2 linked regions of the Frankia alni ACN14a genome follow. The protein of the gene in region 1 interacts with the protein of each later gene in a pairwise test. Links are inferred from orthologs where the notes say so. Each region holds a gene or a part of one and is shown on either strand. Other genes may lie near its edges. The genes, in order: pcrA and lpdA.

The links.
Region 2: the proteins of pcrA (region 1) and lpdA interact in binary tests that used the Escherichia coli proteins (3 or more experiments, as listed by UniProt). The link is inferred for Frankia alni ACN14a from one-to-one orthologs.

What each region holds. Positions count from the first base shown.
Region 1 is NC_008278.1:1,213,398-1,228,835, reverse strand. Bases 4,031-7,151 are described here. They hold pcrA (DNA helicase PcrA), read right to left. Parts: upstream 6,803-7,151; coding sequence 4,259-6,802; downstream 4,031-4,258. Other genes in these bases: FRAAL_RS05015 (threonine ammonia-lyase), read right to left, coding at 6,995-7,151. In the rest of the region: FRAAL_RS05035 (protein kinase domain-containing protein), read right to left, coding at 1-1,360; FRAAL_RS05030 (carboxyl transferase domain-containing protein), read left to right, coding at 1,634-3,235; more of FRAAL_RS05015, read right to left, coding at 7,152-8,248; guaA (glutamine-hydrolyzing GMP synthase), read right to left, coding at 8,488-10,092; FRAAL_RS05005 (sensor histidine kinase), read left to right, coding at 10,609-14,685; FRAAL_RS05000 (roadblock/LC7 domain-containing protein), read left to right, coding at 14,682-15,104; FRAAL_RS04995 (DUF742 domain-containing protein), read left to right, coding at 15,130-15,438. UniProt on the Escherichia coli protein: A helicase with DNA-dependent ATPase activity. Unwinds DNA duplexes with 3'-5' polarity. Translocates on single-stranded DNA with 3'-5' polarity. Initiates unwinding more efficiently from a nicked substrate than double-stranded DNA.
Region 2 is NC_008278.1:3,894,145-3,909,300, reverse strand. What follows is about bases 6,539-9,377. They hold lpdA (dihydrolipoyl dehydrogenase), read left to right. Parts: upstream 6,539-7,175; coding sequence 7,176-8,579; downstream 8,580-9,377. Other genes in these bases: FRAAL_RS15755 (Zn-ribbon domain-containing OB-fold protein), read right to left, coding at 9,025-9,377; FRAAL_RS33075 (hypothetical protein), read right to left, coding at 8,593-8,799. Outside these bases: FRAAL_RS15800 (hypothetical protein), read right to left, coding at 165-350; FRAAL_RS15795 (MFS transporter), read left to right, coding at 551-2,164; FRAAL_RS15790 (WS/DGAT domain-containing protein), read right to left, coding at 2,297-3,715; FRAAL_RS15785 (MarR family winged helix-turn-helix transcriptional regulator), read left to right, coding at 4,272-4,790; FRAAL_RS15780 (SDR family NAD(P)-dependent oxidoreductase), read left to right, coding at 4,913-5,734; FRAAL_RS15775 (MarR family winged helix-turn-helix transcriptional regulator), read right to left, coding at 5,763-6,209; more of FRAAL_RS15755, read right to left, coding at 9,378-9,579; FRAAL_RS33555 (hypothetical protein), read left to right, coding at 9,761-10,096; FRAAL_RS15745 (NAD(P)-dependent oxidoreductase), read left to right, coding at 10,623-11,501; FRAAL_RS15740 (shikimate kinase), read right to left, coding at 11,653-12,219; FRAAL_RS15735 (hypothetical protein), read left to right, coding at 12,564-12,923; FRAAL_RS36115 (hypothetical protein), read right to left, coding at 13,011-13,193; FRAAL_RS15725 (LysR family transcriptional regulator), read right to left, coding at 13,299-14,387; FRAAL_RS15720 (nuclear transport factor 2 family protein), read left to right, coding at 14,465-14,863; FRAAL_RS15715 (CaiB/BaiF CoA transferase family protein), read right to left, coding at 14,952-15,156. UniProt on the Escherichia coli protein: Lipoamide dehydrogenase is a component of the glycine cleavage system as well as of the alpha-ketoacid dehydrogenase complexes.

The sequences.
Region 1 (15,438 bases):
GGTCAGGCGGAGGTTCGCGCCGGGGCCGGACGGGCGCCCGCGAATCGGGTTCGTCCATGTCGTAGGTCCAGGGCGAGACGACCGGTTGGGATCCGGCGGGCGGGGAGGCCCCGGGGGGAACCCTGGCGGCCGAAGGCCTCGGGGCCGGCGGCGTGGACGGCGGCGGCGCGGACGGCGGTAGCGGCGCGGGCGGCAACGGGGTCAGACGGGAGGCCGGCAGCGGCGGTGGCGGCGGGATCGTCGGCGGCGGCGAGACGGCGGGCCGGAACGCGGACGCGGGGGGCGGCGGGCCGACCGGCCAGGGGCCGGAGGCGGGCGGCGGCCCCTGGACGGAGGGCGACCAGCCACCCGCGGCGGACGGCCGCCCGCCACCCGACGGGGCGGGGTCGGACCGTCCGTCCCCCTCGGGGCCGTCGGCGGCCCGCGCGCGGTCCGCGCCGGACCACTCGCCGGCGGGCAGGACGGTGAGACCGTCGCTCGCTGCCCGGGCCGTGCCGGTCCAGGTCCGTTCGAGGAAGTCACCCGCGACGGCGTCGGCCTCGGTCACCCCCTGGACCTCCCGGCCGACCAGTGAGGCGAGCAGGGCGGAGGCGGTCGGCCGCTGTCGGGGGATCTTGGACAGGGCCCCGGCGACCGACGTGAGCAGGTAGGCGGGCAGGGCGTCGAGGTCCGGCGTGTCCCGCTGTACGCGCAGGGCGAGCTTGTCCGGCGTCTCGGCGTGGAAGGGGTGGCGGCCGGTCGCGGCGTACGTCACGCAGCTCGCCCACGCGAAGATGTCCGCCGACGAGTCCGACGCGTCCCCGCGCATCTGCTCGGGTGACATCCAGGCCAGAGTCCCGATCACGTGCCCGGTGCGGGTCAGCGTGCTGCTGTCGCTGATGTGGGCGACACCGAAATCGATCACTTTCGGCCCGTCCCACGCCAGCAGGATGTTCGACGGCTTCAGATCGCGGTGCACGACGCCCGCGGCATGGATGGCGACCAGCGCGTCGGCCAGCCCGACCGCGAGGCCGCGGACGAGATGGTTCTCCAACCGGCCCCGAGCCCGGACCGCCTCGGCCAGGCTGATGCCCTCGACGTACTCGGTGACCATCCACGGCGCCGGGGCTTCGGTGTCGGCGTCGAGCACGGCGGCGACCGCATTGCCCCGCACCCGCAGCGCCGCGTGCACCTCGCGCTCGAACCTGCTGCGGAACTCGACGTCCTCGGCGAGCTCCTCGGCAGCCACCTTCACCGCGACCGGATGTTGTTCCGGGGTGAAGCCGAGATAGACGGTCCCCATCCCCCCGGCGCCGATGCGGTTCTGCAGACGGTACGGGCCGATCTGGCGGGGGTCGTCCTCCAGCAGCGGTGTGAGCATCCCTCTCCTCACTCCACTGATCTCGCGGGAACTGATCTCGCGGGTGTGGTGCGGGCACCCACCCACTCAGGGGGCTGTGAACGAAAGGGTATGTCGCTGACTGCCGTGAAGCAGACTGCACGGTAGGTCACAAATGTCCCTTCCCTTCCGGCGTCGGGAGACATCCGAGCATCGCTCGGGGTGCCGCCGGTGAGCGTCCCGGTGCGGCGTGTCCTGCAACACCGCCGCCGTCCGGGCCATCGACACGGCCGCTGTCGGCCCCAAGATGCGGACATGGACAGTGACAGCCGACCGGGGCGGCAGACGTCCGCCGACTGGCGGACGGACCTGCTCGCCGGCATCACCTTGAGGCCGTCGGCCGCCCCCGCGGTCAACCGTCTCGGCTGGCCGGACTACGACGGACGGCCGGCGCTTAGGTGGGGTGCCGGCCTGATCGCGGGAGTGCCGGCGGTCGCGGCGGTCTGGGACTTCGCCGTCCACGGCGGCAGCTTCGGCGAGGCGGACGCCGCCGGCTTCGCCGAGGCGGCGGCCGCAGCGGTCGCGAGCCGCCGGCCGCTGGTGTCGTTCCTGCGCAGCGGCGGTACCCGGTTGCAGGAGGGTGTCGCCGGACTCGTCGGACTGCCCCGCGCCGCCCTCGCCCTCGCGGCCCTCGACGCGGCCGGGGTCGGCCACGTGGCCGTCGCCGACCAGCCGACGACCGGTGGGGTCTGGGTCACCATCGGCTCGCGCTGCGACCTGCGCTGCGCCGTCGCCGGGGCGACGGTCGGCTTCGCCGGTCCCCGCGTGGTCGCGGCGACGACCGGGACGCCGCCGCCCGCCGGCAGCCACACGGCGGCGTCCGCCTTCGCCGCCGGCCTCGTCGACGCCGCGCCCGCACCCGACAGCGTCGCGGACTGGCTACGCCGGGCGTTGCGCGCGCTGACCCCGCCGGGCCCGATCGAACCGGTGGCCCGGGCGAGGCCGCCGATGCCGCCGGGCCCGCCGGCACCGGGGAGGCCGCCGGTACGCACGGCCCGGACCGATCTGCCGGTGGGTTTCGACAAGGTGGCCGCCCGTTCCGGCTGGGAGCAGGTGATGGCCGCCCGGACCGCGCAGCGGGCGGACGGTGCGACGGTGCTGCGCGCCCTGCTGCCCGACGGGGTCGATCTCGTCGGGCCCGATCCGCTGGTCGGTGCCCGCCTGGGTGCCCTGCTTGACGCCGGTGCCGGCGCAGGGGCCGGGGCCGGTGCCGGTGCGGGGGCCGGTGCCGGTGCCGGCGCCAGGGCCGGTGCCGGTGCAGGGGCCGCGCCGCACGGCGGTGGCGGGATGCGCGCGGTGGTCGTCGCGGTCGGGGCCCGACGCGGCAGCGCGCCGGGCCCGGCGGGGTACCGGCTGCTTGCCCGGGCCGCCCGGCTGGCCGGCAAGCTCGGGGTCGGGCTGGTCACGCTCGTCGACACACCGGGCGCGGCCGGCGGCGCGCACGCCGAGACCGCCGGGATCGCCGCGGCGATCGGGGATGCGATGGCGGCGGTCCTGGCCTGCCCCTCCCCGACCGTGTCGGTGGTGCTCGGCGAGGGCGGGTCGGGCGGCGCCCTCGCCGCAGCGGTCACCGATATGGTGATTATGACTCCGGAAAGTTACTTCACCGCGCTCTCCCCGGAGGGCGCCGCGACGACCCTGCGCATCCCGGTCGAGCAGGCGGCGGACCGGGCGGGGCTGCGTCCCACGGATCTGTACCGACTCGGTTTCGCCGACTGCCTGCTGCCCGCGACGACCGCGGACCAGGTGGCGCAGGCGGCCGCGGGGCTGCTCGCCGAGGTCTCCTGGCAGGACCCGGCGCAGCGGCGGGAACGCCGCCAGCAGCGCTGGTCGACAGAACTACGTGACAGTCTGTAATCTCTTTGCGTTTCTCGATCCGATCCCGACGAGGTCGGGCGAACACGCACGGGTCCACCCGGCAACAGCGTGACGCCTCGACGGCGCGACGAAGGAAGGTGATCGGCCATCGGCGAGCCGGTACCACCAGCACCCCGACAGGCACCGACCCGCCGCGCGCTCGTCGCGGGGCTGCGCGCCACCGGGGACAACGCCCGCGGACTCGCCGTCGAGACCGCCTGGGTCGCCGCCCACCTGGCCCTCTATCCGGCGAGCGCGCTGCGCCGCCAGCCGGAGCGGGACGACGAACCGTACTCTCTCGACGGTCTGCCGCCGCTGCAGCGCGGCCTGCTGGTGCGCGCGCCCGCCGCGGCCGGGACGCCGATCCTGCTGGTCCACGGGCTGGTCGACAACCGGTCGATCTTCACCCGCCTGCACCATCAGCTACGCCGCCGGGGCTTTCGCCGGGTGCGGGCGGTCGAGCTGCCTCTGTGGACCACCACCGTCGAGGACGGCGCCCGGGTGCTCGCCGCCGCGGTGACGGCCGCGGCGGGCGACGGCGGCCACGTGCATGTCGTCGCCCACTCCCTGGGCGGCCTCGTCGCCCGCTACCACGTCCAGCGGCTGGGCGGTGACCGGCAGGTCGACACTCTGATCACCCTCGCCACCCCGCACGGCGGCACCCGCCTGGCCGAGCTGGTACCCCGGGCGCTGCCGTATCCCCTGCTCGCCCAGTTACGGCCGGGCTCGCCGCTGCTGGTCGAGCTCGGCCGCCCGGCGCCGGGATGCCGGACGCGGTTCGTCGCGGTCGCCGCCGGGCGGGACACGGTGGTCCGCCCGGCCCAGGCCGCGATCGACCATCCGGACCTGGACGCGGTGAACGTCACCGTCCCCGGGCTCGGTCATCACTCGCTGGCGTTCAACGGGGCGGTGACGCGCCGGGTTGCGGGCTGGCTGGCAGGGACGACGGCGCCGGAGCAGTCAGAGCTGCTCGACCAGGGCTCGGAGCTTCCCGACCAGGGGTCCGAGCTGCGTGCGCGGGACTCAGAGCTTCTCGACCGGGGCGTAGCGCAGCAGCAGGCGCTTGGTCCCGGCGTCCGCACCGAAGTCGATCGTCGCCTCGGCCGAATCCCCCACCCCACCGGTGGCGACGACGACTCCGAGGCCGAAGCTGTCGTGGGTCACCCGGTCGCCCTGGCGCAGCTCCAGCACGGGCCGCGCCGAGGGACGGCCGCGGCCGGCGAACGGTGAGTTCGGCAGCGGCTTGCGGGCCGGCGCGCTCCCGCCGCCCGCCCGGCCGGCGCCCTGCCCCGCCGAGCCCGACCCGAACCCGCCCGACCCGAACCCGCCCGGCCCGGACCCTCCGGAGCCGCCCCAGGGGCGCGCAGCCGGCTCCGGCGCCGCCTCGACGAGACGACGCCAGTCGACCAGCGCGTCGGGCACCTCACCGAGGAACCTCGACGGCGGGTTGTACGCCGGCTGGCCCCAGGCACTGCGGACGACCGAGCGGGTCAGGTACAGCCGGGAGCGGGCCCGGGTGACTCCCACGTAGGCCAGGCGGCGCTCCTCTTCCAACTGGGTGGGGTCGCCCAGGGTCCGCAGATGCGGGAAGACGCCGTCCTCCAGGCCAGTGAGGAAGACGACGGGGAACTCCAGGCCCTTGGCGCTGTGCAGGGTCATGAGGGTGACGACGCCGTCGGAGCCGTCATCGGTGGGAACCTGGTCGGCGTCGGCGACCAGTGAGACCTGTTCGAGGAACTCGGCGAGAGTGCCCTGCGGGTTGCGCTCGGTGAACTCCTGGACGACGCCGACCAGCTCCTGCAGGTTCTCCACCCGGCCCTGGGCCTCGACCGTGTCCTCCGCAAGAAGCTCGGACAGGTAGCCGGTGCGTTCGAGGACAGCCTCGACGACGGCGACCGGTCCGTCCGCCTCGATCGCGCGCAGCTCGGCGAGCAACGCCGCGAACTCGCGCACCGCCTTCGCCGAGCGGGTGGCGATCCCCGGCACCTCGCCGACCCGCTCCAGCGCCGCGGCGAACCCGATCCGCTCGACTTCGGCGAAGCCGGCGAGCGCCGCCTCGGCCCGGTCCCCGATGCCGCGCCGCGGCACGTTGAGGATGCGGCGCAGGTTCACCGTGTCGTTCGGGTTGGCCAGCACCCGCAGGTAGGCGAGCAGATCGCGGATCTCGCGGCGCTCGTAGAAGCGCACCCCGCCGACGACCCGGTAGGGCAGCCCGACCCGGACGAAGATCTCCTCGAAGACGCGGCTCTGCGCGTTGGTCCGGTAGAACACCGCGACGTCCGCGGGCCGGGCCAGCCCCGCGTCGGTGAGCCGGTCGACCTCCTCGGCGACGAAGGCGGCCTCGTCGTGCTCGTTGTCCGCGACGAATCCGACGATCTTCTCCCCGTCGCCCGCGTCGGACCACAGCCGCTTCGCCTTGCGCTGGTTGTTGCGCGCGATCACCGCGTTCGCGGCGGACAGGATGGTCTGGGTGGAACGGTAGTTCTGCTCCAGCAGGATCACCGCGGCGTCGGGGAAGTCCTCCTCGAACTCCACGATGTTGCGGATGTTCGCCCCGCGGAAGGCGTAGATCGACTGGTCGGCGTCACCGACGACGCAGAGCTCGGCGGGCGGCACGGCGCCCGACGCCCACGTGACGGTCGACACCGCCGCGTCCGCCGCCGCCCCCGGCCCTGGCACGTCGGCGTCGGCGTCGGCGTGCGCGGGCTGGCCGACGAGTTCCCGCACGAGGACGTACTGGGCGTGGTTGGTGTCCTGGTACTCGTCCACCAGCACGTGCCGGAACCTGCGCCGGTAGTGCTCGGCGACGTCGGGGAACGCCTGGAGCAGGTTGACCGTCATCATGATCAGGTCGTCGAAGTCGAGCGCGTTGGCCTGGGCCAGCCGCTGCTGGTAGGCGGCGTACACCTCGGCGAGGGTGCGCTCCTGGTGACTGCTCGCCCGGTCCCGGGCGGCCTCCCAGTCGATCAGCTCGTTCTTCAGGTTGCTGATCTGCGCGGCCAGCCCGCGCGCCGGGTGCCGCTTCGGGTCGAGGTCGAGATCCCGGGTGACCAGCGTGATCAGCCGCTGCGCGTCCGCGGCGTCGTAGATGGAGAAGGAGGACCCGTAGCCGAGCCGCTTCGCCTCCGACCGCAGGATGCGCACGCAGGCCGAGTGGAACGTGCTGACCCACATCGCCCGCGCCCGCGGGCCCACCAGCGCGCCGACCCGCTCCCGCATCTCGGCTGCGGCCTTGTTCGTGAACGTGATCGCCAGAATCTCCCCGGGCCGCACGCCCCGGGCCGCCAGCAGGTAGGCGATGCGATGGGCCAGCACCCGGGTCTTGCCCGAGCCCGCGCCCGCCACGACCAGCAGCGGCGCGCCGATGTGCACCACGGCGGCACGCTGCTGCGGATTGAGCCCGTCGAGCAGGCCCTCGGCATCGAGCCTGGGTGCCCCGCCGCCTGCGTCGCCGCCCGCGGACGGGGCGAGCACCGCCGGGCCGAACAGGTCGTAGGGCACGCCACCGCCGACGCCCGCGGCCGACTCGCCGAAGGCACGGGGGGACTCACCGAACAGAGTGCTCATCAGACCTCGATCGTACGTTCGACGCCGGACTGGTCGGAGCCGGGCTCGCCGGGGAGGCGCCGCCTCCCGGCCGGACCGGCGGCGGCCTGCCGCGGAGCGGCCCGCCGTGAAGCGCCACGCGCCCGCGACGTCGCCGACCCACGTGTCGCCACCTTATGGTCACCTCGGCCGCCCACCGCCCGGCGGGCCGCCTCAGGCCGTGGTCCGCAGTTCGCCGACGTCGTCGGTCGCGACCGCCGCGAGCGACTTGACCCGGCTGGCCACCCCGGGATCGATGTTGCCCCCCGACAGGATCGCCACCGTCGGCCCCTGCACGAGGCGGCCGTGGCGCAGCAGCGCGGCGACCGGCGCGGCTCCGGCCGGCTCCACCGCGAGACCGGCGCGGCGCAGCAGCACCATCGCCTCCCAGAAGGCGGCCTCGTCCACGGTCACCACCTCGTCGACCAGCCTGGTGGCCAGCGCGAAGGTCAGCGCACCCGGTTCGCTCACCGCCATGCCGTCGGCGATCGTGCGGGGCCGCGCCGCCGGTCGGGGCAGCACCGGCCGCCCGGACAGCCGGCTGCCCGGGATGGTGGGAACGCCCCGGCCGCGCGCCGCGGCGCCCGGCAGATCGGCACCCACCACCGCGGTGAGCCGCCGACCGGCTCGCAGCGAGGCGGCGAAGGCGGGGGCCAGCACCGACTGCACCCCGATCACGCGCACGCCGGGCCGGCGCGCTCGCAGCGCCGCGGCGACCCCGCTGACGAGCCCGCCGCCGCCCACACCGACCAGGACGGTCCCCAGGTCCGGCACCTGGTCGAGCAGCTCGAGACCGATCGTGCCCTGCCCGGCCACCACGGCCAAATCGTCGAAGGGATGCACGAGCAGGCGCCCGCCGCGGGCGGCGAAGTCGGCGGCCGCGGCGAGGGCGGCCTCCACCCCTCCGGGCACCTCCTCGACCCGCGCGCCCCACCGGCGGGTCCGGGCGACCTTGACGGGGTTCGCCCCCGCCGGTACGAAGATCGTCGCCGGGACGCCGAAGGTGGCCGCCGCGAACGCCACCCCCTGGGCGTGGTTCCCGGCGCTGGCCGCGACGACTCCCCGGGCTCGCGCCGCCGGGTCCGCGGTCGCCACCCGGTGGTAGGCGCCACGCAGCTTGAACGAGCCGGTGTGCTGCTCGTGCTCGCACTTGAACCACACGGGTGTGCCGAGCGCGGCCGACAGGCCGGGATCAGGCACGACCCGAGTCCGCCGCGCCACGCCGTCGAGCACCCCGGCCGCCGCCTCGATGGCTTCGACACGCAGATCCGCGTCGACACGCTGATCCGCTTCGGCACACAGGTCCGCCTCGACGCCCGGGTCGGCCTCGACGCCCGGGTCGGCCTCGACATCCGGGTCGGCCTCGCCGGGCCCAGGGTCCCCGCTCCCGGGCGTCGGTTGGTCGTCGTCTGCGGCTGGTGCGGTCATGATGCCTCTCCCGGCGGCTGTGCGGCCACCTCGCCGTGACCGCGGCAACAAAAAAGCCCCCCGCCGAGAGGGCGGAAGGGCTGGCGCGCGGACCCGGAGCTCGGGTGCGCGCCTAAGTAATGGCCATCTCGTGCACGGTCACAGGTTCAGCGTGCTCCGGACTTGCCCGGACGTCAAACCGGCAGGCGCCCGGCGGCGGTCAGGACCGCCGGGCGCCTGCCGCCGACGGGCGTTCGGGCCTACTCCCACTCGATGGTGCCCGGGGGCTTCGAGGTGATGTCGTAGACGACCCGGTTGACCTGTCCCACCTCGTTGACGATCCGGTTGGAGATCCGTTCGAGCAGCCCGTAGGGCAGCCGCGCCCAGTCGGCGGTCATCGCGTCCTCGCTGGTGACCGCGCGCAGCACCACCGGGTGCCCGTACGTGCGCTCGTCGCCCTGCACGCCGACCGACCGCACGTCCGCGAGCAGCACCGCGAAGACCTGCCAGATCTCCCGGTCCAGGCCGGCCCGGCGGATCTCGTCGCGGACCACCTCGTCGGCCGCCCGGACCACGTCGAGCCGCTCGGGGGTGACCTCACCGATGATGCGGACGGCGAGTCCAGGGCCGGGGAACGGCTGGCGCCAGACGATCTCCTCGGGCAGGCCGAGCTCCTCACCGAGGCGGCGCACCTCGTCCTTGAACAGGGTGCGCAACGGCTCGACCAGGCCGAACCGCAGGTCCTCCGGCAGGCCGCCGACGTTGTGGTGCGACTTGATCTTCGCCGCGGTCGGGGAACCGGACTCGATCACGTCGGGGTACAGCGTCCCCTGCACGAGGTGCTCGATCGTCGCACCCTCGGCCTCGGCGCGGGCCTCCAGCTCGCGGGCCGACTCCTCGAAGACCCGGATGAACTCCCGTCCGATGATCTTCCGCTTGTGCTCCGGGTCGGTCACGCCCGCCAGCGCCGCGGCGAACCGGTCGGCCGCCTTCACGTGGACGAGATCGACGCCGGTGGAGGCGACGAAGTCCCGCTCGACCTGCTCGGCCTCACCCGCCCGCAGCAGGCCATGGTCAACGAAAACGCAGGTCAGGGCATCACCGACAGCACGGTGCACGAGCGCCGCGGCGACCGCGGAGTCCACCCCGCCGGACAGCCCGCAGATCAGCCGGCCCGAGCCGACCTGGGCGCGCACCGCCGCCACCGCCTCGTCGACGATGTTCACCATGGTCCAGGTCGGCCGGCAGCCCGCACCCACCAGCAGGAAGTGCCGCAGCACGTCGAGCCCGCGCTCGCTGTGCACCACCTCCGGATGGAACTGGACGCCGTAGAGGCGGCGGGTCGGATCCTCGAAGGCGGCGACGGGGGTCGACGGGGTGGACGCCGTCACCCGGAAGCCGGGCGGGGCCGCGGTCACGGAGTCGCCGTGCGACATCCACACCTGCTGGGCGACCGGCAGGCCGTCGAACAGGACGCCCGGCCCGGTCACCGACAGGCGAGTCGCTCCGTACTCTGCCGTTCCAGTCCGGGCGACCGAGCCGGCCAGCGCCTGGGCCATCACCTGGTGGCCGTAGCAGATGCCGAGAATAGGCAGCCCGGTCTCGAACAACGCAGGGTCGACCCGAGGCGCTCCCGGCGAGTACACCGACTTCGGCCCACCGGAAAGGATCAGTGCGGACGGTCTGCGGGCGAGGATCTCGTCCACGGGCATGTCCCACGGCACGATCTCCGAGTACACATGGCATTCCCGGACCCGTCGGGCGATCAGTTGGGCGTACTGCGCGCCGAAATCGATCACCAACACCGTGTCGTAGCCGGGATGCCCCGGCGCACCGGCGCCCGCGGGCGTGCCGGGCCTGGCCACCGGCGCCGTCGGGGCGCCCCCCGCCGGGCCCACGGCCCCCGGTCTCACATCGTGACCAGCATCGCTGCGCTGCAACTCGCTCACCCCGCAAGCCTACGGACCCTGCGGCACCTGTGGGCCAGGCCTACTCGGGCGACCTTCCGGGCCCGGCCGCCGCCCATCGGCGCCCGTTCACGGGAACCGGCGGCGCATCGCGGCGCCCCCGAAGACCCGTAACGGCGGATGTCGCAGATGCCTGCTTTGCACCTTCAGTGCCACTCACCGGGACAACCGCTACGTCACGATGGGCGTACGTTGTCGGGCTTCGCGACGGTTACGCAGACGGTGACTCCGTGCGCCGTGACCACAACTGGCGTGCGGCCACCAAGGCGCTTACGGTAGGCGCCTTTCGGATGCCGACTTCGTACCGCTATGGTGCCTGGCAAGGGACATCAGGGCCCGATACCGAGCCATCCTGGTACGACGTGTTCCGGGAGGCTGGCGGAGAGGTTGCGAAGGTACGTGCGCAGACAACCGATGGCCAGCAGCACGGGCATCGCCGCAGATCCGGAGCCGACCTCGGCGCCGGGTTTGCCCGTGGACACCGAAGACGGCGGGCAGCGCGACGATCGCCCAGCGGCGCCACCGGACCCCGCGGGGTCCGGTCTGGTGCGCCTTCGTCGCGCCGCCAGCAACCCCACCAACTGGCGGGTCCGCACCAAGCTGATCGCGATTCTGGCCGTGCCGGTCATCGCGATCCTGGTCTACTCCTCCATCGAGGCCAGCACGGTGTTGACCAGCACCCGTGACGTCAACCGGATCTCGGATCTCACCGAGATCGGCCGGTCCGCGTCGACGCTCGCCCATGCCCTGCAGACGGAACGGACGTACAGCACCGGCTTCGTGGCGAGCGGCCCGGTCGGTTCCCGCGACGACGCCGCCGTCCCGCCCCGCCAGGCGGCGGTGAACGATGCCTACCAGGCCTACAAGGCGGTGGCCAACGGACGGCGCGGTTCCTTCGGCGGCGAGGTCCGGCGGGCCCTCGACGACGTCCAGACCCGGATGGACTCGCTGCCCGCGAAGCGGCAGACGATCCAAAGAGTTGTCGACCCGAAAGCCGTCCAGACGGCCTTTCAGCCGATCATCGACTCGCTGATCAACCTGGTCCAGCTCATCCCGCAGGGAAATGACGACCAGCAGCTCGACGACGGCGTCAATACGGCCTACTTCCTCATGTCGGGGACGGAACTCCTCGCGCAGCAGCAGGCCCTCGTCTACGGCCTGCTTCCACGCGGCAGCAACCAGGTCTTCACCGAAGGTGACTATCGCGAGTTCCTGTCGGCCGAGACGCAGCGGTCACGGGAACGCGACGACCTCGAAAACGTCGCCGGGCCAGCCCAGCAGGCCATCTACAACCCGACAATCGACACCGAAAACAATGGCGACATCCGCAACACCCAGAATTACGTCGAGGAGGTCCTGGACGCGCCCATCGGCCAGCCCCTGACCGTCGTCGAGTCGGAGAAGTGGAACCGGGCGACCCAGGAGACCATCGACACCAGCACCGACGCCACGGACAAACTCCTGGGTCTCGTGGACGACCGGGTCGACACCCTGCGCGGCAACATCCAGCACCGGGCCCTGCTGTCCGGTCTGCTCATCGTGCTCATCCTCGCCGCCGCCCTGCTGTCCGCGCTCGTCGTGGCGCGGTCGCTGGTCCGGCCGCTGCTTGCGCTGCGGACCGCGGCGCTCGACATCGCCGACCGCCGGCTGCCGGAGGCCGTCCGCCGCCTGCGTGACTCCACCGACCAGGACATCGACGACTCGATCGAACCGGTCGGTATCAACACCGACGAGGAGGTCGGTGAAGTTGCCCGGGCCTTCGACGAGGTCCACCGTGAGGCGATCCGGCTGGCCTCCGAGCAGGCGTCGCTGCGAAACAACGTCAACGCGATGTTCGTGAACCTCTCCCGCCGCAGCCAGGGGCTGGTCGAGCGCCAGCTCCGCCTGATCGACGACCTGGAGAACCGCGAGCAGGACCCCGACCAGCTCTCCAACCTCTTCAAGCTGGACCACCTCGCCACCCGAATGCGGCGGAACAACGAGAGCCTGCTGGTCCTCGCCGGCACGGACACCGCCCGCCGCTGGACGCACCCCGTGCCGCTCAACGAGGTGGTCCTGGCCGCCATCTCCGAGGTGGAGCAGTACACCCGGGTGAAGCAGACCTCGGCCGCGCCGGTGTCCATCGCCGGCAACGGTGTCAGCGACGTCGTCCACCTCGTCGCCGAGCTGCTGGAGAACGCCACCTCGTACTCGCCGCCGGTCACCGAGGTGCTCGTGACCAGCCATTCCCTCGGCCCCGGCGCCGGCGCGATGATCGAGATCGAGGACCAGGGCATCGGCATGCCGGCCAAGGAGCTCGAGCGGGTCAACGAGCGGCTGGCCAATCCCCCGGTCGTTGACGTGTCGGTGTCGCGCACGATGGGACTGTTCGCCGTCGGCCGGCTGGCCGGCCGGCACGGCATCCGCGTCCAGCTGCGGGAGTCGGCGTCGGGCGGTATCACCGCCGTCGTCCGGCTGCCCGCGAAGCTGGTCACCGGCGACAGCGCCGCCGGCGCCCTGCCCGGCCGTCCCCCGGCCCTGAACCGGCCCGCGACCGCCCCGGCGATCGGCGGCGGACGGCCCGCGGAACGCACCGAGCGGCCGAGTAACGGCGTGGCGCCCGACCGCGCGAACGGGGCCCCGACCCCGGCGGGTACCGGCGCGAGCAACGGGGTGAGCAACGGGCACCGGCCCGAGTCGGAGCCCGCGACGCGGGAGAACATCTTCGACGACTCCAGTGGTCCGCGGCGCTTCCCCAACACCGGTCCGTTTCCGCTGACCGGCCCGCTGGCCGCGCAGCTCGGCTCCGACCGGACCGGCCCGATGCCCACCGCGGACCGGCGCGACTTCGGTCTGGAGGAGTTCTCCCCCGGCCTGGACGGCCGCAACGACCGGGACAGCGAGACCGGCGGCACGGCGTCCACCCCGTCGACCGCGCCACGTGAGGGCGACGGGGGCACCGCACGACGGGCCGCGCAGTTCCCGAGCACCGGCCCGCAGGACCGGGCGCCCGACGGCCCCGCCGACGACGACCGCGGCCCGCGGGACTTCGACAGCCAGGAGATCGACCTCGACGTCCGGCCCGGCCACGACAGCGGGCCACGGGGCCGCACGGGCACGCCACCCGGCGGTGCCGCCGGCGGCACCGCTCCCCGCGGCGCGTCACCCGGCGGGGTCACCCCCGACACCGAGGCCATCGACCGGCGCGGGCCGGCCGCCCGCCGCGAGCAGCCCGCACCGGACGTCACGAGCCCCGTGTCGTTCGGGGACAACCGTTGGCCGACCCGCCCCCGGCCCACGGACGCCGAGCCCGCCACGGGCGAGCAGCCCGAGGCGACGCCGAAGCTGCCCGTGCGGGAGCGCCCGAACCTCCGGGACCGCGCCGACCACGAGGCACCCAGGCATCCGGTCGAGCCGGTCGCCCCGCGGCCGGGCGACGTGTTCGCCCGCGCGGACGACCGGCCCGAACCACAGGCGCGGCCACGCCCCGAGCCCGCCACCGGATCGCCGTCACCGGCCGGCCCGCCGTCACCGGCCGGCCTGCGGCCGCCGATCCGCCCGCAGGCGCCGACCGGTCCCCAGTCACGGACCGGTCCCCAGTCGCAGGCGGGGCCTCAGCCGCAGGCACGGACCCTCCCGCAGGCCGGACCGCAGACACCGACCGTTCCCGGTCGGGTCGCGGAGCCGGCGCCCGCCGAGATCACCGGCGAGCAGGCCACGGCCGAGTCGGAGACCGACGACGTCGAGACCTCGCCGATCTTCGACTCGGTGTCCGCGTGGTTCCAGCGCCGGACACCGGGCGACGCGGCATCGGCCCAGCGCCAGGCCTCCGCGGCTGCCGCGCGTGCGGCCGGCGAGCCGGCGGCCGCGGTCCCGGCCCGGCCGGTCGGGCGTCCCGGCATCGGCGGGGCCTTCGGGCAGCGCGGTCCGGCCCGTCCGGCGGCCGAGCCCGCCACACCCGCCCGCCCGGCGGCGGCCGAGCCGGCCGCGCCGGCGCCGGTGGCCGCCTTCGCCGCGCCGCACCAGTCCCCGGCCCCCGGCGGCCCGGTGCGGCCGGGGGCCGGGCAACCGGGCACCAGGCCACAGCCCACGGCGGCGCAGTCCCACCAGCCACCGGCACCGAACCAGTCCGTGCCACCGCTTCAGGCTGCACCACCGCTTCAGACGGCACCACAGCACCAGACGGCACCACAGCACCAAACGGCACAGCCGCCGGACCGGGGAGGCTGGAGCTCTCCCGGGGACGCCGGCTGGCAGGCAGCCGAGTCGTTGCGCCAGCCGAGCAGCGGTGGCGTGACGCGATCGGGCCTGCCGGTGCGAGTTCCCATGACCCATCTCGTGCCCGGCAGCGCCGAACCCGCGCCAAGCCGGCGTCCCGCCGAAACCTCGACCAGGTCTCCCGAGGCCGTCGGTGGCCGGCTTGCCAGCTTCTACCAGGGCGTGCGGCAGGGACGTGATGTCGGAGTCGACACCACGAGGAATCCCCGACGTGACGCGCAGGAGGAACGGTGACACCCGTGAGTTCTGAGGCTCAGAACCTCAACTGGTTGATCAACAATTTTGTCGATCGAGTCCCGGGTGTCGCCCACACCGTGGTGGTGTCCGCGGACGGGCTGCTGCTGGCCGTCTCCGACGGCTTTCCCCGCGACCGGGCCGACCAGCTCGCCGCGGTGGCCTCCGGGCTGGTGAGCCTGACCCAGGGGGCGGCACGCGTGTTCGAGGCGGGCGCCGTGACGCAGAGCGTCGTCGAGATGGAACACGGCTTCCTGTTCATCATGTCGATCAGCGACGGGGCGAGCATGGCGGTGCTGGCGGCGCCGTCGTGCGACATCGGCCTGGTCGGCTACGAGATGGCACTGCTGGTCAGCCGGGCGAAGGATGTTCTCACCCCGGCGCTGCGGGCCGAGCTGCAGGGAACGCTTCCGCGGTGAACGAGCGGCAGCACAGGGAGTCAGGGTGAGTATCGATCCCGAGAACGCGCCCGGTCCGGTCGTCCGTCCCTACGCGATGACCGGCGGGCGTACTCGGTCACGCTACGAGCTCGCCATCGAGGCGCTCGTCTTCACGACGCCGCTCGGCGAGGAACGGGCCATCGGCCTCAACCTCGAGCAACAGACCATCGCCGCCATGTGCCGGCAGGTGCGATCCATCGCGGAGATCGCCGCCGGGCTCCGGGTGCCTCTGGGAGTCGCCCGTGTGCTGGTCGGCGACATGGCGGACGAAGGCTTCGTCCGCGTCCACCAGCAGCCTGACCGCGACGAGGCA
Region 2 (15,156 bases), 2.7 Mb from region 1 along the record:
CGCGGCCGTCCCGCGGCAGAGCCCTGTGCCCTCATCGCGCACCTCCCTCGCCCTCCCCCGCCGTCCGCGGCCCACTCCGCCAGGCGGCCCGCGCATCGACGACGCGGGAGTTCCGGCCCTCATCGTCGCAGCTTGCACGACCCGCCGGCCCGGTCAGGGTCCCTTCACACCACCTCGGGCGGCCCGTCCCGCTCACCGCCCGCCGCGGGCCCGCGGCCGTCGGGCTGCGGATGGCGGCGGTGGTCTCCGCCGGCCAGCACGAAGATTCCACTGGCCACGGCGAGGACGATGGCGACGATCCGCCCGGCGGTGTCGTCGAAGATCCCACCGATGGCATCGAAGATCTGCACGACCGCGGTGCTTCTCGACGGCGATGATCACTAGACGGCGGTGCCTTCCCGACCGCGGTGCCTGGTCGGCGGAGCGTGGGATATCGGCGGCGGAAGCGGGCAGAGAGCCGAAGGCCAACGTCATCCGCGGGGCCGGCAGGGGCGGTCGGAACCGGCGGCGGCGGACGGCGCGCACGCAACCGCGACGGTGTGGAGGTGGCATGCCCGGCAAGGACAGCGGCGGGTTGGGGACGATCCGCACGGCGATTCCGGCCCGACTCGACCGTCTTCCCTGGGCCCGGTTCCACTGGATGATCGTCATCGGGCTGGGAACGGTGTGGATCCTCGACGGGCTCGAGGTGACGATGGTGGGCGCGGTGGGTTCGCGGCTCACCGAATCGGGCAGCGGAATCTCGCTGTCCGCCTCCGACATCGGCACCGCGGCCGCGATCTACGTGCTCGGCAGCTGCCTGGGCGCCTTGTTCTTCGGTCAGCTCACCGACCGTTTCGGCCGGAAAAAGCTGTTCTTGCTGACCCTGGGCGTCTACATCGTGGCGACGACGGCGACCGCGTTCTCGTGGGCGCCGTGGTTCTTCTTCCTGACCCGGTTCCTCACCGGCGCCGGAATCGGCGGTGAATACGCGGCCATCAACTCGGCGGTCGACGAGCTGATCCCGGCGCGGGTGCGGGGACGGGTCGACCTGCTCATCAACGGCTCCTACTGGCTGGGTTCCGCGGCGGGCTCGGCGCTGACCGTGTTCTTCCTGTCCGAGCGCCTCTTCCCGACCGAGATCGGCTGGCGGCTCAGCTTCGGCCTCGGCGCAGTGCTCGGACTGGTCATCCTCGTCGTGCGCCGGCACGTGCCGGAAAGCCCGCGCTGGCTGTTCATCCACGGCCACGCCGACGACGCCGAACGGATCGTCGGCGACATCGAACACACCGTCGAGGCCGAGACGGGCACCCGGCTCGCCAGCCCGGACAGGCAGATCACCGTCCGCCAGCGCACGGTCATCCCGCTGCGGACGATCGCCTCGACGGCGTTTCGCACCTATCCCCGCCGCGCGGTACTGGGACTGGCGCTGTTCGTCGGCCAGGCCTTTCTCTACAACGCGTTCACCTTCGACCTGGGCACGATGCTGACGACGTTCTACGGGGTGAGCTCGTCGGCGGTGCCGGTGTTCCTCGTCGTCTACGCCCTGGGCAACTGCGCCGGCCCGCTGCTGCTCGGCCGGCTGTTCGACACCGTCGGACGCAAACCGATGATCGCGGCGACCTATCTGGCCGCGGCCGCGCTGGCGGTGCTGCTCGCCGTGCTGTTCGCCGGCGGCGCGCTGACCGCGTGGACGTTCCTGCTGCTGGTGGCGGTCACGTTCTTCTTCGCCTCGGCGGGGGCGAGTTCGGCGTACCTGACGGTCAGCGAGATCTTCCCGATGGAGACCCGGGCGCTGGCGATCGCGTTCTTCTACGCCGTGGGCACCGCCGTCGGCGGCATCACCGGCCCGCTGCTGTTCGGTCACCTCATCGACACCGGCCGCACCGGGCCGGTGATGGTCGGTTTCCTCGTCGGCGCGGCGGTGATGGCGGTCGGCGGTGTCGCCGAGCTGCTGTTCGGCGTGGACGCGGCCGGCCGTTCCCTGGAGGACATCGCCGCTCCGCTCACCGCCGCCCCCGACGCCGCCGACGCCGACGTCGACGCCGCGGCCGGTGAGAAGGGTGAGAAGGGTGAGAACGGCGGCGAGCCGTACCCCGACGAGCCGACCCGTGCCGGCGGCGCGGACCGGTCCGGGCTGCCGGGCGCGGCCCTGGCATCTCCCGGGAGGGCCGGGTCCGCGTAGCGGCCCGGGCGCGTCGGCCGCCGTCGCGCCGCCCTCGCTTCCAGGGGCGGGCATGTGCCGACACGCCGCGCACGCCCGCCCCAGGAAGCGCCCGCATCCCGGCGGCGGGGATGCGGGCCACACACACCAGACCTACCGGGCCCGCGGCCCCGCGTCGCGCTGAACCGGCACCCGCACGCCGCCGGGCGGCGTCGATCGGCCGAGCTCGGTGAGCTCCGCCAGCCACAACTGGGCGAGACGCTCGTGGTTCGGCACACTGTCGCTGGCCGCGAACGTGATCCCGATGCGGTCCCCAAGACCGAACAGCGCCACCGACAGGTGCTGGCGTCCGACGAGCAGCGGCCCCGTGCCGATCAGGTCGGTGACCGTGCGTCCGGCGACGGCCAGCGGCCCGCGGATCGTGCGGGCGTTGGTCGCCACCATGGCCAGCTCCCGGGTGCGACCCCCGAAGCTCGCCGCATACGACAGCATGCGGGGGGTGGCCCGCGCCGCCACGGCGGGGAAGTGGTGATGCTCCACCACGCCCATCCCGCCCTCCTTGAGTCGACGGGTCACCTTGGCGATACGGGCCAGCCGCCGGGCCGGCTCCGGTTCTCCGCACGGCAGCGCGATCCGCACTCCCGAGGTGTAGTTCGACAGCACGTTCTGGTCGGCGGCGATGCGGATACTGACGGGCATCAGCGCGTGGACGGGCCGGGAGTCCTCCCGCCACTCCGGCAGCGACCACGATCGCACCGCCCCGGCGAGGGCGGCCAGGTAAACGTCGTTGACCGAGGCGTCGTGCCGGCGGGCGACGTCCCGCATCGGCCCGAGCTCGGTGGTGATCCAGGTGTGGCGCGCCGGACCCACCGGCTGACCGCCCCAGGCGTCCAGGACGCGCGTCGGCGACAGGCAGCTCAGACCCCGGCTGACGAAACGCAGGTAGTCGCCGGCCTGCGGACGGGGAATCGACGCGGGCAGTCCCAGGTCGGGCTCGTCCTCGCCACCGAACAGCAGGTGCAGCGACCGGTAGAGGGCCGCGCCGTCCTGGGCGATGTGGCTGGTCCGGTAGACGACCACGGCGCCCGCGGTCCCCCGCTCGCACAGCAGATAGAGCATCCACGGCTGGGCGCTGGTGTCGACGGGACGCCTGGCGATCGCGTCGATGGCGGCACGGATGCGCCGGTCACCGATCGCGTCGCCGCCGAGCAGGCCGGCGACCTCCGCGGCACTCGGCAGCTCCATGGCGACGACGCGCTCGTCGACCTTCATCTCCGGGTCGCTGACCCAGTGGGTCTCGTGCACCGTGGAGCGGCGGTCGGCCGGGCGGACCGTGACCGTCTCCAACCGGTCGGTCAGCATCCGCGCCCGTGGTGCCCGCAGCCGTTCGGCGACGTGGGCCCGCAGGTCCGTCAGCTCCACCGGCCCGTCGAGGAACAGCACCGCGCCGACATCCTGGTATTCACCGGGATTGAGCCGGTGGAAGGCAAGATAGGCGCGGTCCCCCGCGGTCAGCGGGCGGGCGAACGCCCGGTTGTAGCCGGTCTTCGAGACCGTGTCGAGGAGGGTCATCAGGCGCGCCCCCAGCCCGTCGCCGGGCATTGGGTGCAGGCCTTGACAACGCGATCAACAATGTTAGCAGATCGACGCACGGATGCGTCGTGGATACCTGTACCCATGTACCTGTTTATCCGCGGGCCGATCAGCCCATCCAGCCTTGTGTCGTACGTCTCCACACGGATGGGCAGGATGGGCGAGAACGATCCCGCCGGAGGGCACGACCAGCACGATAAATGCAGGTGGGCGCGGGTCCGGAACGGTACCGACACCGGGCCGGGACATCAACACGAATGGGCTACGGTGCTACCGCGACCGGGGTTACACGAATTCCCTCGATAGACGCGTGCCCATTCCTGGCCGGTGCGATCGGGGGATACCCGGACCCTTGCGAGGTGGCCGTCGTGAAGATGCGTCGCGATGGTGCGTGGCCATGGTGCGTCGTGCGGATGCGCCGTGAGAGGCGCCGTGAGAGGCGCCGTGCGGATGCACAGTGAGAGGCGCCGTGCGGATGCGCCGTGAGAAGGCGAGGTGGGACGAGCCACCCTCGCGGTGCCGGTAGCGTGGCGGGATGGACGCAGCCCCGGCGACCCCCTCCGGGCACGACGAGGCCGGCGACTCGCCGTTGGCCCGCCTCGAGGTGGCGCTGTCGGCCCTGGTGCGCTGGAGCGAGAGCAGGCACATCCGGCTGCAGGTGACGCGGCGGTCCGGCTGCGAGCTGTCCGCCAGCGAGCTGCGGCTGCTGGAGCACTTCGACGCCGCCGGGCCCATGCGGGTCTCGGACATCGCCTCGTGCCTGCACATCGACATCTCCACCGTCTCGCTCCAGCTGCGCGCGCTGCGCCGCGACCACCTGGTGGAGCGGCTCGCCGACGCGCAGGACCGCCGGGTGGCCGTGATCATCATCACCGCGAAGGGGCGCGAGGTGGTGCGCCGGGTACGACTGGCCCGCCGCGAGCTGCTCGGCGAGGTCTTCGCCCAGACCGGGACGGTCGACCTCGACCAGGCGGCGCGGGTCCTGCTGCAGGTCCAGACCCACATGCGCCAGGGCGTGATCGACGGTGCCGGCGGCGGGTCGTCCCCGGCCTGACCTGCGCGTCGTCCACGGTTGCGCGGTCCGATGACCGGCACGGTTGCACGACGTCGGGCCGGGATGCTTTTATTCATCAAAATTGTCGGGAAGGCGATGGGCGCAGCCGGAGAGGGGACGCGATGAGGACGATGGTGATCACCGGCGGAACCGACGGCATCGGTCGGGCCCTGGCGGACGTCCATCTCCACCGTGGCCACGCCGTGCTCGTCGTGGGCCAGAGCGCCGAGAAGGGTCAGCGGTTCCTCGACGCCGCACGCGAGCTCGGCGCCGGCGACCGGGCCCACTTCGTGCGGGCGGATCTGAGTCTGATCAGCGAGAACACCCGGCTGCTCGAGGAGATCGGTCGGGTCTTCCCCGCTGTCGACGTCCTGGTGCTGGGTGCGCGCTACCACCGGTCGGTGCGCACGGAGACGCCCGAGGGCCTGGAAAGCAATTTCGCGCTGTTCTACCTGAGCCGCTTCCTGCTCAGCCACGGGCTGGCGGCGTCGCAGGAACGCGCCGAGACACCGATCGTCCTCAACGTCGCGGGGCCGGGGGGAACGGGACCGGTCCAGTGGGACGACCTGCAGCTGCGCCGGCACTACCTCGGAACGGGGGCACTGGGCCACGGCGGTCGGCTCAACGACCTGCTGGGCGCCGGATTCGCCACCGTGCACCCGGACAGCCGGATCAGGTACATCCTGTTCCATCCGGGCGTCGTGTCGACCAGCTTCGCCGGGGAGTACGACCGGGTCACCGCCGCGCAGGTCGCCGGGCTGAAGGTGTCCGGCAAGTCGGTGGCCCAGAGCATCGACCAGATTCTGCCCTGCCTCGACCGTCCCCCGGCCGAGCCCCTGAGCGCCTTCGTGGAGGGCAGGCGCCTCGACGTGGACACCCCGTACTTCGACCGCGATGACGCGGCCCGCCTCCACCAGATCACCGAGAAGCTGCTCAGCGCCTGATCCACCCGCGCACACGGCGGCGACCCACTCATCCGAGCTCGTCGCGCAGCTCCCAGACGAAGCGCTCCAACCCGGCGACGAAGGCCTCGGCCTCGGGCGCCGACCAGCCGACCAGGCGGCGGCCGAGCAGCTCGGCGAGACGCCGGCGCAGCAGGCCGACCACCTCCTCGCCGTCCTCGGTGAGGCTGAGCAGGGTGCCGCGCGCGTCCGGGTCGGGACTGCGCCGCAGCAGGCCCCCGGCCTCCAGCCGGCTGGCATACCTGCTGGTACCCGACCGGTCCAGGCCGATCTCCCGACCGAGCTGCACCGCGTTCGCCGGGCCCATCCTGGCCAGTCCGCTGAGCAGCGGATACGACGAGATGTCGAGCCCGCGGCCGATCCCGGCGACGAGGTCGGCATACAACCCGAGCCTCGTCCGCCGCTGGAGCAGCTCACCGAGGGCTGCCTCGAGGCGTTCTCCGCGTTCCGTCTCCACTCGCCCAGGTTAGCGTGCAAGTCGCACGGGAATCGGCTAGCCTCCCCTCGAAGCGTGCGATTTGCACGCCCGAACGTGCAGACACGTCGCGGGGAGTCGCCATGGTCCAGCAGGCCAGCCCGCCGCTGGTGACGGCGGAGCCGGGGAAGGCCGACAGTCGCCTGGTCGCCGCACTGCTGCTCGGCGCCGTGCTGCCGCTGCTCGACAGCACCATCGTCAACGTCGCCCTCGATCGCCTCGCCACCGCCTTCGACGTGTCGGTCACGACCATCGGCTGGGTAGTGACGGGCTACGCGATGGCCGCCGCCGTCGCCATCCCCGGCACCGGCTGGGCCGTGCGCCGCTGCGGCGGACGCCAGGTCTGGATGGCCGCGCTACCTCCAGGTCGTCGGCTACTTCCCACTCGCCACCGGCACGGTGCTCGCCCTGCAGGGAGTCGGCGCGTTCGCCGCCCGTTCCGCCAGCAGGCGACTGACCTCGCGGCTGGGTACCCGGACAGTGGTGCTGGCCGGGCTCGCCCTGGCCGCCGCCGGCACCCTTCCCTTCGGCGTCACCGACGGGCCGGCCGACGCAGTACTGCTCGCGGCCGGCCTGCTCGTGCGCGGCGCGGGAATCGGCATCGTCACGGTCCTCACCCTCGCAGCGGCCTACCACGGCCTGAGCCGCCACGAGATCGGCCACGCCAGCGGGGCGAGCCGGATCCTGATCCAGCTCGGCGGCGCTCTCGGCGTCGCCGGAGTCACGACGCTCCTCGCCGGCCAGCTCGGCTCCCCCGGGGCGCCGACCCACGTCGCCTTCGCGCACACGTTCTGGCTGCTGATCGCCAGCATCCTGGTCGGGCTGCTGCCCGCCCTCGCGCTTCCCGGACGAGCCGCCGAGGATGGCTGACCCGGGCGGCCGACGGGTGTGACCGAACGCCGGGTGGGCGGGAATCCGGGGGCCGGCCGGCATCGTTACGCTGCCCTTGTGAGCGAACATTTCGACGTAGTGGTGCTCGGTGCGGGTCCGGGCGGGTATGTGGCCGCGATCCGGGCCGCCCAGCTCGGTCTGACCACGGCCGTGGTCGAGGAGCGGTACTGGGGCGGGGTGTGCCTGAACGTGGGCTGCATCCCGTCGAAGGCGCTGCTGCGCAACGCCGAGCTCGTGCACACCCTCACCCACGAGGCCAAGACGTTCGGCATCTCCGTCGACGGATCGATCACGGTCGACTACGGCGCGGCGTTCCAACGCAGCCGGAAGGTCGCGGACGGCCGGGTCAAGGGCGTCCACTTCCTGATGAAGAAGAACAACATCACCGAGTACTCCGGGCGCGGCACGTTCGTCGACGACCACACCCTGTCGGTCACCGGCGCGGACGGCGCGACCAGCACGGTGACCTTCGACCACGTCATCATCGCCGCCGGCGCCACGCCGCGACTGCTGCCGGGCACGTCGCTGTCCGAGCGGGTGGTCACCTACGAGCAGCAGATCCTCAGCTCCGAACTGCCGCGCAGCATCGTCATCGCGGGCGCCGGGGCGATCGGCGTCGAGTTCGGCTATGTGCTGCGCAACTACGGCGTCGACGTCACGATCGTCGAGTTCCTCGACCGGGTGGTGCCGCTGGAGGACGCCGAGGTCTCCGCCGAACTCGCCAAGCACTACAAGAAGGCCGGCATCACGATCCTGACCTCGACCCGGGTCGACTCGATCGACGACTCCGGCGACACGGTGAAGGTCACCGTGACCGGCTCCGACGGCGTGTCGAAGGTGCTGGAGACGGAGAAGGTGCTCCAGGCGATCGGCTTCGGGCCGAACGTCACCGGCTACGGGCTGGAGAACACCGGCGTGGCGCTGACCGAGCGCGGCGCCATCGACGTCGACGGCTACTGCCGCACCAACGTCCCGCACATCTTCGCCATCGGCGACGTGACGGCCAAGCTCATGCTCGCCCACGCCGCCGAGGCCATGGGCATCATCGCCGCGGAGACGATCGGCGACGCCGAGACCTACCCGCTGGACTACGTGATGATCCCGCGGGCGACGTACTGCCAGCCGCAGGTCGCCAGCTTCGGCTACACCGAGGCGCAGGCCCGCGACGCCGGCTACGACGTGAAGGTCGCCAAGTTCCCGTTCTCGGCCAACGGCAAGGCGCACGGCCTCGGCGAGACCGCCGGCTTCGTGAAGATCCTCAGCGACGCGAAGTACGGCGAGCTGCTCGGCGCGCACCTCATCGGCCCGGACGTCACCGAGCTGCTGCCCGAGCTCACCCTCGCCCAGCGCTGGGACCTCACCGTCGCCGAGCTCGCCCGCAACGTCCACGCCCACCCGACGCTCGGCGAATCGGTCAAGGAGGCGCTGCACGGCCTCGCCGGCCACATGATCAACTTCTGATCCGGCCGGTCCCTCAGCGCAGCGGTGGCGGCGGCTCGGCGGAGACGCCGACCGCCTCAACGCGATCACCCTCGTCGACGCGCGTCACCTGCGCGCCGACGGCATCACCGCGAACGCCCTGTCCCCCGGCTTCTGCTCCACCGACCTCAACGGCCACACCGGCCACGACACCGCCGACGAGGGCGGCGCCCGCATCGCCGCCCAGGTGCTCGCCCGCCACGAGGAAGGTTCAGGCCTGTTCCTGAGCGAGAAGGGTGGCACCTGTCCCTGGTGACCGCGTGGACCGCTCGCCGTCAGGGGAGAGGCCCTGGTGCCGCGTCCCGCCGAGCGCGGCATGCCGGCTGTCCAGAGGGCATCGGTGTCCGATTTATCCCTCCGGATAGGCGACAGCGGCCGACGCGGGCCTTCCGCACTCCGCCAACTTGATCACAGGAAGATGCTCGGACTAACGAGCCCCGGTGGCCGCCGGTCGGCGCGGGCGGAAGAGGACGGTGGGGGTGTCCGCGCCGGGGCGGGCGTGGAAGGCCGCACGGACGGGTTGGCCGACCTTCGCCTCCCCCGGCGCAACCCCGTCGAGCCGGCCGGGCAGCCGGATCCCCTCGTCCAGGGTGACCAGCGCGAGGACGTACGGCGGGCGGCCGGCGAAGGCGGGCACGCTGGGATGGCGGATGACGAGGTAGCTCTCGACGACGCCGGTGCCGGCCGCCGGCGCGAAGTCGGTCGGCCCCGCGCAGTGCCGGCAGCGTTCCGGGCGCGGTGGCAGCCAGCTCCGGCAGTCGAGGCAGCGGGACAGCACGAACCGGTCCTCGCGCAGCGCGGCCCACAACGGGCCGGTGCCGTCCTCCTCGTCCTCATTCTCGGATGGTGGCCCGGGCGATACCGCGCGATCCCCTTCACCCGCCGCGTCCCCGCGTTCGGCGTCCTCACCCGACGTGACTGGCGCGCCTTCCGCTGCTGCCGGTGCCGTCCCGGCCGCGGCCTCCCCGGAACGGTCTGCCACCGCCGGCAGAACCGCGGCCCGCACATCCCCGTCGAGGTCCGCCCCGGTGGCAGAGCGGGCGGTCCTGGCAGGCGCGCCGCTGTCCCCCGCGTCCGGGCGGTCCGGGGGGTCCGCGGCCTGCCGCGGTTCCGCCCGGTCCGCTGGCGGCGGCGATTGCGCGTTCCACGAATCCGCACTCGGCGTGACCACACTCGGCGAATCCACCCTGGGTGCGGCCACGGTCAGCGAGGCCGCGGTCGGCGGGTCCGCGCTCGGTAGGGCCCCGATCGGCGGGTCCGCGTTCGGTGGCGCCGCGTTCGGTGGCGCCGCGTTCGGTGGGGCTGCCGGCGACCCGCCGCGGGTGTCGGCGGTCGCGGGGGGTGGGGCGGGTGTGGGAGACGGCGGGGTCGTGGTTCGGGTCGAAGGGATGATCCTGACCGACGGGACTCTGGTGGACGGGTGGATGGCGGGCGGAGAGCCGGCCGAGGACGGGTCCGGCGGGCGGGCGACCGGGCGAAGGACGCGCACATGGGGTTGACCGCTGATCATCTGCTCCGCACCGCCGTTCTCACGATCCTCCGACTGTCGCCGGCGCCGTCGGGGCCCATCCCCGCCGGTGACGAGCGTCGCCGCGGGCTCGCCGCCCCTGCCGGCGGCCAACGCCCGACCACGCCCACCACACCATGGTGGTTCATCCGATGGAGCTACGCCTCAAACACGGACTCCCCGTGCGAATCCGATCGGGCAGGCACGCGGGCGTGCCGCAAGAAGGGCCCGCCGGTGGCGGGCAGGTCGACCCGGTCGACCGTCTATCCTGGATCACAGATCCTGGACCGCGGCTTTCGGTTCACGGCTTTCGGTTCACGGTTTTCGGGTCACAGCTTTCGGGTCACAGCTTGCGGGTCACAGCTTGCGGTTCACACAGCGTGGATCAGGGTGTTCGAGTCACGATTTCGGATCGTATTGCGTCGCCGACGTCACGTGCGTCAGGGCCCGGGTTGCCGGCAGGACGCCGGGTACACCGCCCGGGTGGCGCCGCGAAGGGGGATGCCGGGGTGGTGGCGGTGGCGATTGTGAGCCCCGGCGCGATGGGCTCGGCGCTGGGGCGCGGCTACGCCGAAGGCGGCGCCCGGGTCCTGGCCTGCGTGGCGGGCCGCTCGCAGCGGACCCGCGCGCTCGCGGACGGGCTGGATCTCGTCGACTCTCTCGACGCGGCGGTCGAGGCGGCGGACGTCGTGCTGTCGGTGGTGCCGCCGGGCGAGGCCCTCGCCGTGGCCGGGGCGATCCGCCGGTCGGCCGCCGCGGCGGGGGTGACCCCGCTGGTCGCCGACCTCAACGCGGTCTCCCCGGCGACGCTCGCGCGGGTGGGGCAGGCCCTGGGCGGGCTGGACCTCGTCGATGGGTCGATTTCCGGGCCGCCGCCGCGGGCCGCCTCCACGCGGGCGCGCACCCGGCTGTACCTGAGTGGTCCGCGGGCCGGTGAGATCGCCGCGCTGGCCCATCCTCGGCTCGAACCGCGCGTCCTGGCGGGTCCCGTGGGTGCCGCGAGCGCGCTGAAGATGAGCACGGCGAGCCTCTACAAGGGACTCGCCGCCCTCTTCCTGCAGGCGACCGCGGCGGCGCAGCGGGCCGGGGTGCTCGACGCGATGCTCGACGACGTGGCGCCGACGTTCCCGGCCCAGGTCGCCGAGCTCGGATCGTGGCTCGCGCTGTCGGCGAGCAAGGCGGACCGCTACGTCACCGAGATGCGGGAGATCGCCGCGACCCAGGCCGCCGCGGGCCTGCCGTCGGAGCTGTTCGAGGCGATGGCCGTGGTGTGGGAGCGGGTCGCGGGCTCGCCGCTCGGTGCGCTGAGCCCGGAGCAGGCCGCCGGCGTGACGGACGCCGCCGCGGTGATCCGCGCCCTCGGCCTGCCCGCCGCCGGGTTCCCGCCCGAGACCTGAGAACCGAACCCGAACGCGAACCGAGCCCGACCCCGAACCGAGACCGAGACCGAGACCGGCTGGCTGTCCCACCCCGGCGCCCGGACCCGCAACCCGCGCGGTGGGTGCGGGCACGACGTGCACAGCCGGCGCCGCGTCCGCGCGTCGGAGTTCAGCCGGCGCCGACGAGGCGGGCGAGCTCGGCAGCGATCTCGTGCGGTTCGCGGCCGTCGGTGTCCACGACGTGCCCGACGCGGCGGTAGACGTCGTCGCGGGCGGCGAACATCTCGTTCAGGGTGCTCAGCAGGTCGCCGTCGAGCCAGGGCCGGCCCTGGCCGCGGCCGACCCGGCGAGCCAGGGTCCGCGGGGTCGCCCGCAGGTAGACGACGCGGCCGGCGTCGACGATGCGGCCCAGGTCGTCGGGGTTGTCGGCGATGCTGGCCGCGACCCCGGCGACATACGGCGCCGGGGTGTCGAGCAGGGCGTGAAGCTGGCGCGACTCCTGGTCGTGCAGGGCCGCGCGGCCCAGGTCGGCCAGGGCGGGCGCGTCGAGTCCGGTCCGCTGCTGGAGCAGGGCGTCGTTGTCCAGGTAGGGCCGGCCGAGCCGGGCCGCGAGCGCCCGGCCCACCGTCGACTTGCCCGATCCCATCAGCCCGACGAGGAAGATCCGCTCGCTGCCGTCGCCGCCGGCGGCGGCGCTCCGCTCGGCAGCCGGTACGGACCGGGATGACGACGACATGGGACCCGTGTACCCACCCGCGGAAGCGGGTGAACACGGCACGAGGGCATCGACCGCGCTAAGTGGCCGGGGCGGGGCGAGACCGGCCGGGACGGGGCGTCACCCGATGAGACGCGGCCAGGACAACCACAAAGGGGTGACCGGCGATTCCTTATGGCTCGTTTTTCCGTATTACATTGTGCCGCCGACGCCCATTCGGGACGCTTCCGATTGTGGTGTCTGATGCCCGGAGCTGGGTGCAGACATTCTCATTCAACGTCGGCTTGGCGCTGGCCGAACCAGCTGCGGTAGCGTCCCTCTCGCGCCCTCAGCGCGTTCGGATAATGACCGGAAGGATCACAAGAATGACCCAGCAGGACCAGCAGCAGCAGCGCCAGCAGGTGGAGCAGCAGCTGCGCCAGAACTGGCGGCAGATCCGCTACCGCATCCTTGACCAGTTCGGTCAGGTCAGCACGGCGGATCTCGACGCCGCGACCGACATCGAGGACCTCGTCGCGCGCATTGCCGACAAGACGCACCACAGCGAGCGCTACGTCGAGAACCGCCTGCGCGAGCTGGCGGGCGTCGGTGGCGGCCAGGGCGGAATCGGCGGCCAGGGCGGAATCGGCGGCTCCGGCGAGCGCTTCGGCGGCGGCCAGCAGGGTAACCAGGGCAACCTCGGAAACCAGGGGAACCAGGGCCAGCCGTTCGGTGCCCAGCAGTAATCTGGTAACCCGGTCCGACCAATCCTGGCGCGCCGTTCAGTAACCGGCGCGTCGCGCAGCTTTCCTTTCGCTACTCGGCGCGCATGCTCAGCGCGCGCCGAGTAGCGATCTGAGCTCCAGCAGATCGTCGATCAGCTTGGCCGTCTCCGCGTTCCGGGGAAGCCGGCGGAGTTCTTCCAGCATCGCGTCGGTCTGCGCCATGCTGGGAATATCGTCAACGGACGCGGCTATCGCCACGATTTCGGCGTCGGGACAAGCTCCTGTCTGCATGCCTCAGAGTTGCACACGGGCATTCACTCAAAATTAACTCAGGATTCCTCCGCGTTAAATCTTCCACCGATCCCGGCACGGGGAGTGAGGGTCCGGCCCGTGATGTCACGGTCCGTGGCGCCCAGCTGACCCCGTGAGCCACGCGTGGTCGGCGGCGGGAAGCCAGTGGCGGCCGGGAGCGTACTCGAGCCAGCGACGGCGGGCGGCGGTCTCGGCGAAGGCGCGCAGCAGGCTGCGCCCCGCGGCGCACGGCTCGCCCCGCCACAGCAGCGACCACGCGTACAGCGGGGTCGGCTCCACCAGCCGCACCCCCCGCAGGCCGGCGTCGGCGGGCAGCACCATCTCCGCGGGCAGCACGCAGACGTAGCGGGGGTCCGCGCGCGGACGCTCCAGCAGCGGTTCGAGGCCGAGGTTGACCGCGGCCGCCTCGGCCGCGATCCCGAACCTGCCGGCGAAGCGGCGCAGGAAGTCGAGCCGGTCGAGGGCCGCGGGACACCACAGCACGCTGCCGCGCAGATCCGCGGGCCGCACCCGCGCGCCGCCGGCCAGCGGATGGGCGGGGTGCAGGACCACGTCGAGAGGCTCCAGGCGGACGAGCCGGTGGGCGAAAGCCGGTGCGAACTCCCCGCCGGCACCCGCATCCACTCCGGGGGCATCCTCCCCGGGGGCGTCCTCCCCGGGGGCATGGTCGGTGAGGGCGTCGTCGGTGAAGGCATGGTCGGTGAAGGCATGGTCGGCGGTCGCGTGCACGCGCCCGAAGCCGAGGTCGATGGATCCGCGGGTCAGCGCGTCGACGGCCGTGGGCAGGTCGCGGCTGGCGCCGAGTTCCACGCCGAGCGCCGGGGCGTCGTCGAGGACTGCCCGCAGGGTGCGCATCGGACCGTAGAGGTGGCCCCACACGTCGACGCGCAGCGGACGGATCTCCGTTCTGGCCGCGGCGACAGCACGGTCCGCGGCCCGCAGCGCCGCCCGGCCCGGCTCCAGGAACCGCCGGCCCGCGTCGGTCAGCTCCACCGCGTGCCCGGACCGGTGGAACAGCGAGACGCCGAGCGCGTCCTCCAGCCGGGCGATCCGCTTGGACAGCGCCTGCTGGGTGAGGAACAGCCGCCGGGCGGCCCGGCCGAAGTGCAGCTCCTCGGCCGCCGCCACGAAGGCCCGCGCCTGGCCCAGGTCGAGATCCACGGCCTCCACCATGGCCGACCACCATCGGTTGTCAAGGCGGACGGACGGCTGTTGGTCGACGACGGCGCCCGGGCGGCATGCTGGCCGGCATGGATGATGCACGCGCGGTCGTGGTCCGCTATGTGGAGGCCGTCCGCGACGGCGACGCCGCGGTGATCCGTGACAGCTTCGCCGCGGACGCCGTCTGGCACTACCCGGGCAGCCTGCCGATCTCGGGTGAGTGGCGGGGACGCGACCGCATCGTCGACGACTTCCTCGGTGGGATGGGCAGCCGGTTGCAGCCCGGCGCGCCGCTGCACATCGAGCTGACCGACGTCCTCGCCGAGGGCCCGCGGGTCGTGGCCACCTGGATCTCCCGCGGCACCGCTGCCGGCGGCGCGCCGTACGACAACCGGTGCCTGGGCATCTTCGAGGTCCGCGACGGCCGCATCGTCTCCGTCCGGGAGTACGCCGACACCGACCACGTGGCCCGCGTCCTGTTCGCCTGACCACCGGACGCCTGACCGCCGGACGCCGGACCGCCGGACGCCACGCCCGCCCCGTCCGGGCGCGGTCACCCGATCGGGCAGCGGGGACTCAGCCGAAGGCGCCCTGGGCGCGGTAGTCGTCGACGGTGGCGGCGTCGAGGCCGAGGCCGCGCAGCACCTCGGCGGTGTCGGCCCCGAGTTCGGGGGCGCGGCTGCGGGCGCGGGCGGGTTCGCCGTCGAACTGGTAGGGCGGGGCGACGACCCGAAACGGCGTGCCGTCCTCGGCGGTCAGCTCGGAAAGGTAGCCGTTCTCC